Regions from separate parts of the Sulfitobacter sp. 1A13421 genome, predicted to be linked through region 2. Evidence: riboswitches for the same ligand, from Rfam matches in the RefSeq annotation. Region 2 holds a riboswitch; the other holds the start of a gene.
What was found. A riboswitch is a leader RNA that binds a small molecule or an ion and turns the genes downstream of it on or off. The one in region 2 is predicted to bind thiamine pyrophosphate.

Region 1: another riboswitch for thiamine pyrophosphate. It lies ahead of thiD (bifunctional hydroxymethylpyrimidine kinase/phosphomethylpyrimidine kinase); the one in region 2 lies ahead of thiB (thiamine ABC transporter substrate binding subunit).

What each region holds. Positions count from the first base shown of each region.
Region 1 is NZ_JBIFFQ010000014.1:23,981-28,387, reverse strand. Features, by position in the region: gene ACGYLI_RS17310 (error-prone DNA polymerase) at 1-1,316, shown strand, start outside; TPP riboswitch at 1,428-1,524, shown strand; gene thiD (bifunctional hydroxymethylpyrimidine kinase/phosphomethylpyrimidine kinase) at 1,591-2,394, shown strand; gene ACGYLI_RS17300 (FAD-dependent oxidoreductase) at 2,387-3,367, shown strand; gene thiS (sulfur carrier protein ThiS) at 3,357-3,554, shown strand; gene ACGYLI_RS17290 (thiazole synthase) at 3,558-4,319, shown strand; gene ACGYLI_RS17285 (thiamine phosphate synthase) at 4,316-4,407, shown strand, end outside.
Region 2 is NZ_JBIFFQ010000011.1:68,164-72,570, forward strand. Features, by position in the region: gene ACGYLI_RS16030 (thiamine/thiamine pyrophosphate ABC transporter permease ThiP) at 1-1,260, opposite strand, end outside; gene thiB (thiamine ABC transporter substrate binding subunit) at 1,236-2,213, opposite strand; TPP riboswitch at 2,248-2,349, opposite strand; gene aroC (chorismate synthase) at 2,442-3,551, shown strand; gene ACGYLI_RS16045 (DMT family transporter) at 3,562-4,407, shown strand, end outside.

The sequences.
Region 1 (4,407 bases), on a different contig from region 2:
ATCCGCAGGACGAGCTTTTCAGCATCCTCAGCCGAACCTTGGGCGTGCCGATCTTTCAGGAACAGGCGATGAAAATCTCCATCGACGCGGCGCGGTTCTCTCCGGCTGAGGCCAATGAGCTGCGCAAGGCCATGGCCACCTTCCGCTCGCGCGGGACGATCGAGAAGCTGCAGGACAAGATGGTGGGCCGGATGACCAAACGCGGCTACGATCCGGTTTTCGCGCAGCGCTGCTTCGACCAGATCAAGGGCTTTGGCGAATACGGTTTCCCCGAAAGCCATGCGGCGAGTTTTGCCAAGCTGGTCTATGTTTCCTCTTGGATGAAATGCCACTACCCGGCGGCCTTTGCCTGCGCGCTCTTGAACTCCCAGCCGATGGGGTTTTACGCCCCCGCCCAAATCGTGCGCGACGCGCGCGAGCATCAGGTCGAGGTGCGCGACGTGGACGTGAACCTCTCGGACTGGAACTGCACGCTGGAGCCCTGCGGCGACGGTTTCGCCCTGCGGCTGGGGCTCCGCATGGTGGACGGGTTGCAGGAAAAGGCCGGCGCGCGGATCATGGACCGGCGCGACACGCCTTACGCGGATGTCGAAGATCTCAAGACCCGCGCAGGCCTCGATGCCAAGGCGATCCGCCAGCTTGCCGCCGCCGACACGATGCGCAGCATGGGGATCGACCGGCGCCAAGCGCTCTGGCAGGCCCAAGGGCTGCGCGACGCGCCCGCCTTGCCGATCTTCGATCATGCCGAGACCTCGGCCCGCGGCCCGGAGCCGGAGGTGCATCTGCCGGTGATGCCGAAGGCGGAGCAGGTGGTGGCCGACTACCAGACGCTGCGCCTGTCGCTGAAGGCGCATCCGATGTCCTTCTACCGCGGGAGCCTCGCCGCGCAGGGGTTCTCCTCGGCCCGGGACCTTTCGCGCATGGGCCACGGGCGGCGGGTAAAGCTGGCGGGGCTGGTGCTGGTGCGCCAGAAACCCGGCAGCGCCAAGGGGGTCTGTTTCATCACGCTGGAGGATGAGTTTGGCGTCGCCAACCTCGTGATCTGGCCGAATATGTTCAAGCTCTACCGCCCCACGATCATGTCGTCGCGGCTTCTGGTCGTGGAGGGGCGTGTGCAGACCGACGGGCGGGTGATCCATGTGGTGGCCGAGCGGCTTGAGAACCGCTCTGACCGGCTGGCAGCACTATCGGAGGCACCGATGCCTGGCATCACGACGCGGGGCGATCACCCGACCCATCCGCTGCCCGGTCAGGTGGCCATGCACGGCCACCCGCGCGATGCCAAAGTGATCCCCAGATCGCGGGATTTTCATTAACGAATCCTCATGTGATGCATAAGGTGCGCACCGCAACCAACTGATACAAAACGAAACGCAATAAATAACCGATCCCCTGTTGACCCTGTAAACGCCCCTCGCTAGCCTGCCGGAAATCCGTTGGGGTGCCGCAAGGCTGAGAGGTGAAAACCGACCCATCGAACCTGATCCGGGTCGTACCGGCGTAGGGAACGGAAGCAAGCATCAGCCCATCCGGGCGGTCGTTTACCCCGTATCTCCATGCCCTCGGCCCATCTAACGAATGGGGGGCCGAATGGCGTTTCAAGCACTGACGATTGCGGGCTCCGACAGCGGCGGTGGGGCGGGGATTCAGGCCGATCTCAAGACCTTTAGCGCGCTTGGCGTCTATGGGGCCAGCGTGCTCACCGCCGTAACCGCCCAGAACACCCGCGCCGTCACCGCGGTCGCCATGATCGCGCCTGCGATGATCCGCGCGCAGATGGCGGCGGTCTTTGACGATCTGGCCATCGGCGCGGTCAAGATTGGCATGTTGGGCGACCCGGCGACGATCTCCGCCGTGGCCGAGGGGTTGGCAGACTGCCCCGCGCCCGTTGTGCTCGACCCGGTGATGGTGGCGAAATCCGGCGATGCGCTCCTCTCTGCCGAAGCGGTCAAAACCCTGCGCGACCGGATGCTGCCCCGCGCCCATGTGCTGACGCCGAACCTGCCCGAGGCCGCACGGCTGCTGGACACAGAAGAAGCCACCGACGAGGCCACGATGCTCGCGCAGGGCCGCGCGCTGCTGTCGCTCGGTCCGCGCGCGGTGCTGATGAAGGGCGGCCATGGCAAGGGCGAGACCTGTGTCGATCTGCTGATTTCCGAGGTCGACACCCTGCGCCTTTCCGCGCCCCGCCAGCAGACGGCGAACACCCATGGCACCGGCTGCACGCTCTCTGCCGCCATTGCCGCCGGTCTGGCGCGGGGCTTGCCTCTGCCGCAGGCGATGGAGGCCGCCCATAGCTATCTGCAACGCGCCATTGCCGCGGCGGACGCCCTCAACATCGGCCATGGCCACGGGCCGGTCCATCATTTTCACGGCGTTTGGCCCCATGAGTGATGTCACCATCATCGGCGCGGGCGTGGCAGGGCTCTGGGCCGCGCGGGCCTGTCTGGCGCAGGGGCTGCGGCCAAGGCTCGTTGACCGCAAAGGCCCGCCCGGCCCGCACGGCTGTTCGTGGTGGGCGGGCGGCATGCTCGCCCCCTTTTGCGAAGGGGCGCTAAGCGAGCCTGCGGTGGTAACCCATGGGCGGCGTGCCGCGGCGCTATGGGGGGAGATCACGGAAGTCACCCATCGGGGCACGCTGGTCCTCGCCCCCGAGCGGGACCGCGCGGAATTGCAGCGTTTCGCCGCCCGCACCGAAAGCCACAGCGACTGCGACGCCGAAGCCATCGCGGCCTGTGAGCCGGACCTCGCCGGGCGCCATCGCCGCGGGTTGTTCTTTGCCGAGGAAGCGCATCTGAACCCGCGCAAAGCGCTGCAAGACCTGACCCATGCGCTGGCCGCCGAGGGCGTGACGGTTGAGACCACGGCCCTCACCCCTTCGGAGGGCACAGGCCCGGTGATCGACTGCCGCGGCATGGTGGCCAGCGACGCTCTGCCCGGTCTGCGTGCGGTCCGCGGTGAGATGATCCTGCTCCGCGCCCCTGATGTCACCCTCACCCGCCCGATCCGCCTGCTGCACCCGCGCCACCCGCTTTACGTGGTGCCGCGCGGGGACGGGGTCTACATGCTGGGCGCTACCCAGATCGAAAGCGCCAGCCGCAGCGGCATGACCGCCCGCTCGGCGCTGGAACTGCTCTCAGCCGCCTATGCGCTCGACCCGCGCTTTGCCGAGGGCGAGATCATCGAGATGGGCGCCGACCTGCGCCCGGCTTTCGCCGACAACCTGCCCGGCATCGTGCAGCGCGGGGCGGTGCTGCATCTGAACGGATTGTTCCGGCACGGCTTTCTCATGGCGCCCGCCTTGGCCGAACAGGCCGCGGGCTTTCTGGCAACAGCGACAACGGGGGATTTATTCCGTGAAGATTGAAGTGAACGGCGAGACGCGTGAGGTCACCGCCGCGCAGCTTGACGCGGCACTGGCAGAGCTGGGCTGGGGCGAGGCAAAAGTCGCCACGGCGCTCAACGGCAGCTTCGTCCCCGCAGGCGCGCGGGGCGAGACCATGCTGAGCGACGGCGACCGGCTCGAAGTGCTCAGCGCCATGCAGGGGGGCTGAACGATGCGCGATTTCTACGGCACCACCCTGCCCCTGCCGCTGATGCTGGGCACCGCGCGCTACCCCTCGCCCGCAGTGATGGAGGCCGCCTTTCGCCAAAGCGCCGCGCCGGTCGCCACGGTTTCGCTGCGCCGCGAACAAGGCGCGGGACAGGCGTTTTGGGACATGGTGCGCGGCTTGGGCGTGCACCTGCTGCCCAACACCGCCGGCTGCCATTCGGCGCGCGAGGCGATCACCACGGCGCAGATGGCGCGGGAGTATTTCGGCACCAATTGGATCAAGCTCGAGGTCATCGGCCATGCCGACACGCTGCAACCTGACCCCTTCGGGCTGGTCGAGGCTGCCGAGGCGCTCTGCGCCGATGGGTTCGAGGTTTTCCCCTATACCACCGAGGACCAAGTGCTGGCCGCGCGGCTGATCGATGCCGGCTGCCGGGTGCTGATGCCTTGGGGCGCGCCGATTGGCTCGGGGCTGGGGCTGAACAACCTGCATGGGCTGCGCAGTCTGCGGGCGGCCTTTCCCGATGTGGCCATGGTGATTGACGCGGGCCTCGGCCTGCCCAGCCATGCGGCGCAGGCGTTGGAGATGGGGTTCGACGCGGTGCTCTTGAACACCGCTGTGGCCGAGGCAGAAGACCCCGCCGCCATGGCCGAAGCCTTTGCGCTGGCCTGCCGCGCGGGCGCGCTTGCCGCCGCTTCCGGCCCCATGGGCCAGCGCGACATGGCCGTACCCTCCACCCCCGTCATCGGAAAGGCTTGGCTATGAGCTTGCCGCGTTTCTACCCCGTCTTCGATAGTGCCGCATGGGTCGCCCGGGCCGTGCCCTTGGGCGTGAATCTGGTGCAACTGCGCAT
Region 2 (4,407 bases):
AGGGCCATAATCCTGCAAGGTCTCGCGCAGGCGCGGCACCAGAATGCGCAGCACGAAAGGCAGCGCCATCAGCGCGTTGACCAGGGCGGTAACCGGCAGGCTCAGCCGTGCGGGGTCGAGCACAGGGTTGATCAAGATGAACCACCCCGTGCCAATCATCAGCGGAGAGGCCGCAAGCCCCATCAGGCCAATCGCCTCCACCCCGCCGCGCCGCCGGGTGGCGATCCAGCCTGCCATCGGCAGCGCCAGCAGGGCCAGCACCGCCACGCTCAACCCCGCCACCAGAATGCTATTCCCGGTGGCCTGCCAGATCGAGGCAGGCAGTTCCGCGACCCCCGCCAGCCCGCGCAGAACCACGGCCCCCAGCGGCAGCAGCAAGAACAGCGCGGCGAGCGCGATCACCAGCCCGTCCAACGCCCGTTGCCCTCCGCCCCGCGCATCCCAGCGGCGCAGGGGGCGGTCAAACCCGCCGCCCAAGCTGATCGGCGGGATCAGCCAAAGCGCCGCCACCGCCGCAGCGCCAGCCAGAACAAGCTGCACCACGGACAACAGCGCGGCACGCCCCAGATCAAAGTCAAACCGAAAGGCCTGATAAATCGCCAATTCAATCGTCGTCGCCCGCGGCCCACCGCCCAGCGTCAGGGCCACGGCGAAACTGGTCAGGCAAATCACGAAAATCAGCGCCGCCACGCCGGGCAGCACCTGCCGCAGCATCGGCCATTCCAGTGCCAGAAACAGCGCCCGCGGCGTCATCTGAAGCTGCCCCGCGAGCCGAAACCGCTCAGAAGGGATGCTCTGCCAGCCTTGCAGCAAAAGCCGCGTCGCCAGCGGCAGGTTAAAGAAGACATGCGCCAGTACCACACCATGCAGCCCGTAGATCGACACTGGCGGCAGGCCCAGAGCCGCGCCAAACTGGTTCAGCACGCCCGAGCGGCCAAAGACCGTCAGCAGCCCCAGCACCGCCACGATCACCGGCAGAATGAAGGGCGCGCCCAGCAGCGTGATCAGCGCGCCGCGCCCCCAAAACCGCCGCCGCGCCAGCGCCCGCGCCACCGGCACGGCCAGCAGCACAGACAGCACTGCCGACCAGACCGCCTGTGTCGCGGTAAACCGCACCGCCGCCCAATCTGCCGGGCCGAGCCCTGCGCCCACATCGGCCGCCGCGAAGACAGCGACCAAAGCGGCAAGGATCAGCCCTGCGACCAGCGCGGCGGCGAAAAGCCCCGTCTTGCCGCTTAACGCGACAGCGCGGTCAGCCATTCGTCCAAAGCCTCCTCACGGAGCGCGGGGACCTCGTCGTTCGGCACTAACAGCGCCTTGTCGGGCTGGATCATGCCCTCGAACCCTTCGGGCAGCCCGCCTTCGGGCGTCACGGCGGGATACATCCAGTTGGTCGTCGGCAACACCGATTGCGCGGCATCAGAGACGAGGTATTGCAAGAACCGATCCGCCAGTTCCGGCTGATCCGACCCGGCAAGCTTCCCCGCCACTTCGATCTGCATGTAATGGCCCTCGTCGAACAGCGCCGCGGTCTTGCTGTCGTCCTCCTCCGCGATCAGGTGATAGGCCGGAGAGGTGGTGTAGCTCAGCACCATATCGGCTTCGCCTTCGAGGAAGAGTCCGTAGGCTTCGGACCACCCTTTGGTCACGGTCACGACGTTATCCGCCAGTCCTGCCCAAACCTCAGGTGCGTCGTCGCCGTATGCCGCTTTGACCCACATCAGCAGGCCCAAACCGGGCGTTGAGGAGCGCGGGTCTTGGATCACGATTTTCAGATCGCTCTCGGCCAGCGCTTTGAAATTACCGGGCGCGTCCAGATCGGTGCCGTGGACAAAGGCGAAGTAGCCCCAGTCATAGGGCACGAAGACTTCGTCTTCCCAAGTGATCGGCAGGTCATAGTCGGCCTGCAACCCGCTCGGCGCGAACAGATCGGTCTCTTTCGCGGCGGCGACAAGGCTGGTGTCCAGCCCCAGCACGATATCCGCGTCCGACCGTGCGCCTTCCAGCTTGAGCCGCGCCAGCAAGGCCGCACCGTCGCCCATGCCGACGAACTTCAGATCGCAGCCGCAGTCGGCCTTGAACCCCTCTTCGATGGCCGGGCCCGGCCCCCATTCGGTGACGAAACTGTCGTAGGTATAGACCGTCAGTTCAGGCGTCTCGGCCCATGCGGCCGATGCGCCCATGACGCCCGCAGCAAGTGTAAGATACTTCATCGCATCCTCCTTTTGCGGCGAAAGGTAAAAGGTGGATGTCTGTCCTGACCTTCCCTCCGCCGGTGTTAACCGGTTCAGGTTCAACGGGTCCGCACAACATGCACATCTCAGCCCAAAGGCCCCCCGAGGTAGCGTCAGGGGTAGATCGGACCTGCACAATTGGCAAGGCAAATCCCCTTGAGGCAGGGCGCTGCCCCGGCTAAGGGTTTGACAACAGGAGGTCCGCCCATGTCGATCAACAGCTTTGGCCATCTTTACCGGGTCACCACATGGGGCGAGAGCCACGGGCTCGCCCTTGGGGCGACCATCGACGGCTGCCCTCCCGGCGTGCCGATTGACGAGGGCATGATTCAACATTGGCTCGACAAGCGCAAACCGGGCCAGAACAAATACACCACTCAGCGGCGCGAAGCGGATGAGGTGCGGATCCTGTCGGGCACCTTTGAAGGGGTCACCACCGGCACGCCGATCCAGTTGATGATCGAGAACACCGATCAGCGTTCCAAAGACTACGGCGACATCAAGGACAAGTTCCGCCCCGGCCATGCCGACATCACCTATTTCCAGAAATACGGCATCCGCGACTATCGCGGCGGTGGCCGTTCCTCGGCCCGGGAGACCGCCGCGCGGGTGGCGGCGGGCGGTCTGGCGCGTGAGGCGATCAAGGCGCTGGCCCCGGAGCTTCAGATCACCGGCTACATGGTGCAGATGGGGCCGCATAAGATCGACCGCGATGCCTTTGACTGGGATCAGATCGACCAAAACCCCTTTTGGGTGCCGGATGCCAAGGCAGCGGCGGACTGGGCCGACTACCTCGACGGGCTGCGCAAGTCCGGCAGCAGCGTCGGCGCGATCATTGAAGTGACGGCGCGCGGCGTGCCTGCGGGTCTCGGCGCGCCGGTCTATGGCAAGCTCGACACCGATCTGGCCGCCGCGATGATGAGCATCAATGCCGTCAAAGGCGTGGAGATCGGCGAGGGCATGTCGGCGGCGATGCTGACCGGCGAATTGAACGCCGATGAGATCACCATGGGGCCGGATGGGCCGGAATATTCCTCGAACCACGCGGGCGGCATCTTGGGCGGGATCAGCACCGGGCAGGATGTGGTGCTGCGTTTCGCGGTGAAGCCGACCTCCAGCATCCTGACCACGCGGCGCACGATCACGAAACAGGGCGAAGAGACCGAGATCATCACCAAGGGCCGCCACGATCCCTGCGTCGGCATCCGCGCAGTGCCAGTGGGCGAGGCGATGATGGCCTGCGTGCTGCTGGATCACCTGCTGCTGCATCGCGGACAGATTGGCCAGAACCGCGGCATAATTGGCCCCGAGGCGTGAGGATCAAAGCATGAAAGTCGATGATTTCTCCGCCCGCCCCGCCCTTGGTGTCGGACTGAAAATCACGGCGATCCTGCTTTTCACCTGCATGTCCGCGATCATCAAATCGCTGGCCGACGAGGTCCCCGCCGGGGAGTCGGTCTTCTTCCGCTCCTTCTTTGCCATTCCAGTGATCCTGATCTGGCTGGCGCAGCGCGGCAAACTGAAAAGCGGGCTAAAGACGCAAAACCCGATGGGCCATGTCTGGCGCGGGCTCTTCGGCACCACGGCGATGGGGCTGACCTTTACCGGCCTCGGCCTGCTGCCCCTGCCCGAGGTCACGGCCATCGGCTTTGCCACACCGATTTTCACCGTCATCCTCGCTGCCGTGTTGCTGGGCGAGAAAATCCGGCTGATCCGCGTGAGTGCCGTGGCGATTGGGCTGGTGGGCGTAATGATCATCCTCTGGCCGCGCTTCACCAGCATCGGCACGATGGAGCAGACGGCCACCATCGGCGCGCTGCTGATCCTGATGGCGACCATGGTGCGCAGCCTTGTGCAGATCCACATTCGCCAGTTGGTGCAAAGCGAAGACACCGCAGCCATCGTGTTCTATTTCTCGGCCACCGCGTCGATTCTGGCGCTTTTCACCCTGCCCTTCGGCTGGGTCATGCCCGATCTGCAAACCTTTGGTCTTCTGGTCCTCGCCGGGTTGATCGGCGGGGTGGCGCAGATCCTGATCACCTCGGCTTACCGCTTCGGCTCGGCCTCAATGCTCGCACCCTATGATTACACCTCGATGCTTTTCGCCATTTTGCTGGGCTATGTCTTCTTTGCCGAACTGCCCACGATGATGATGCTGGCGGGCGCGGCGCTG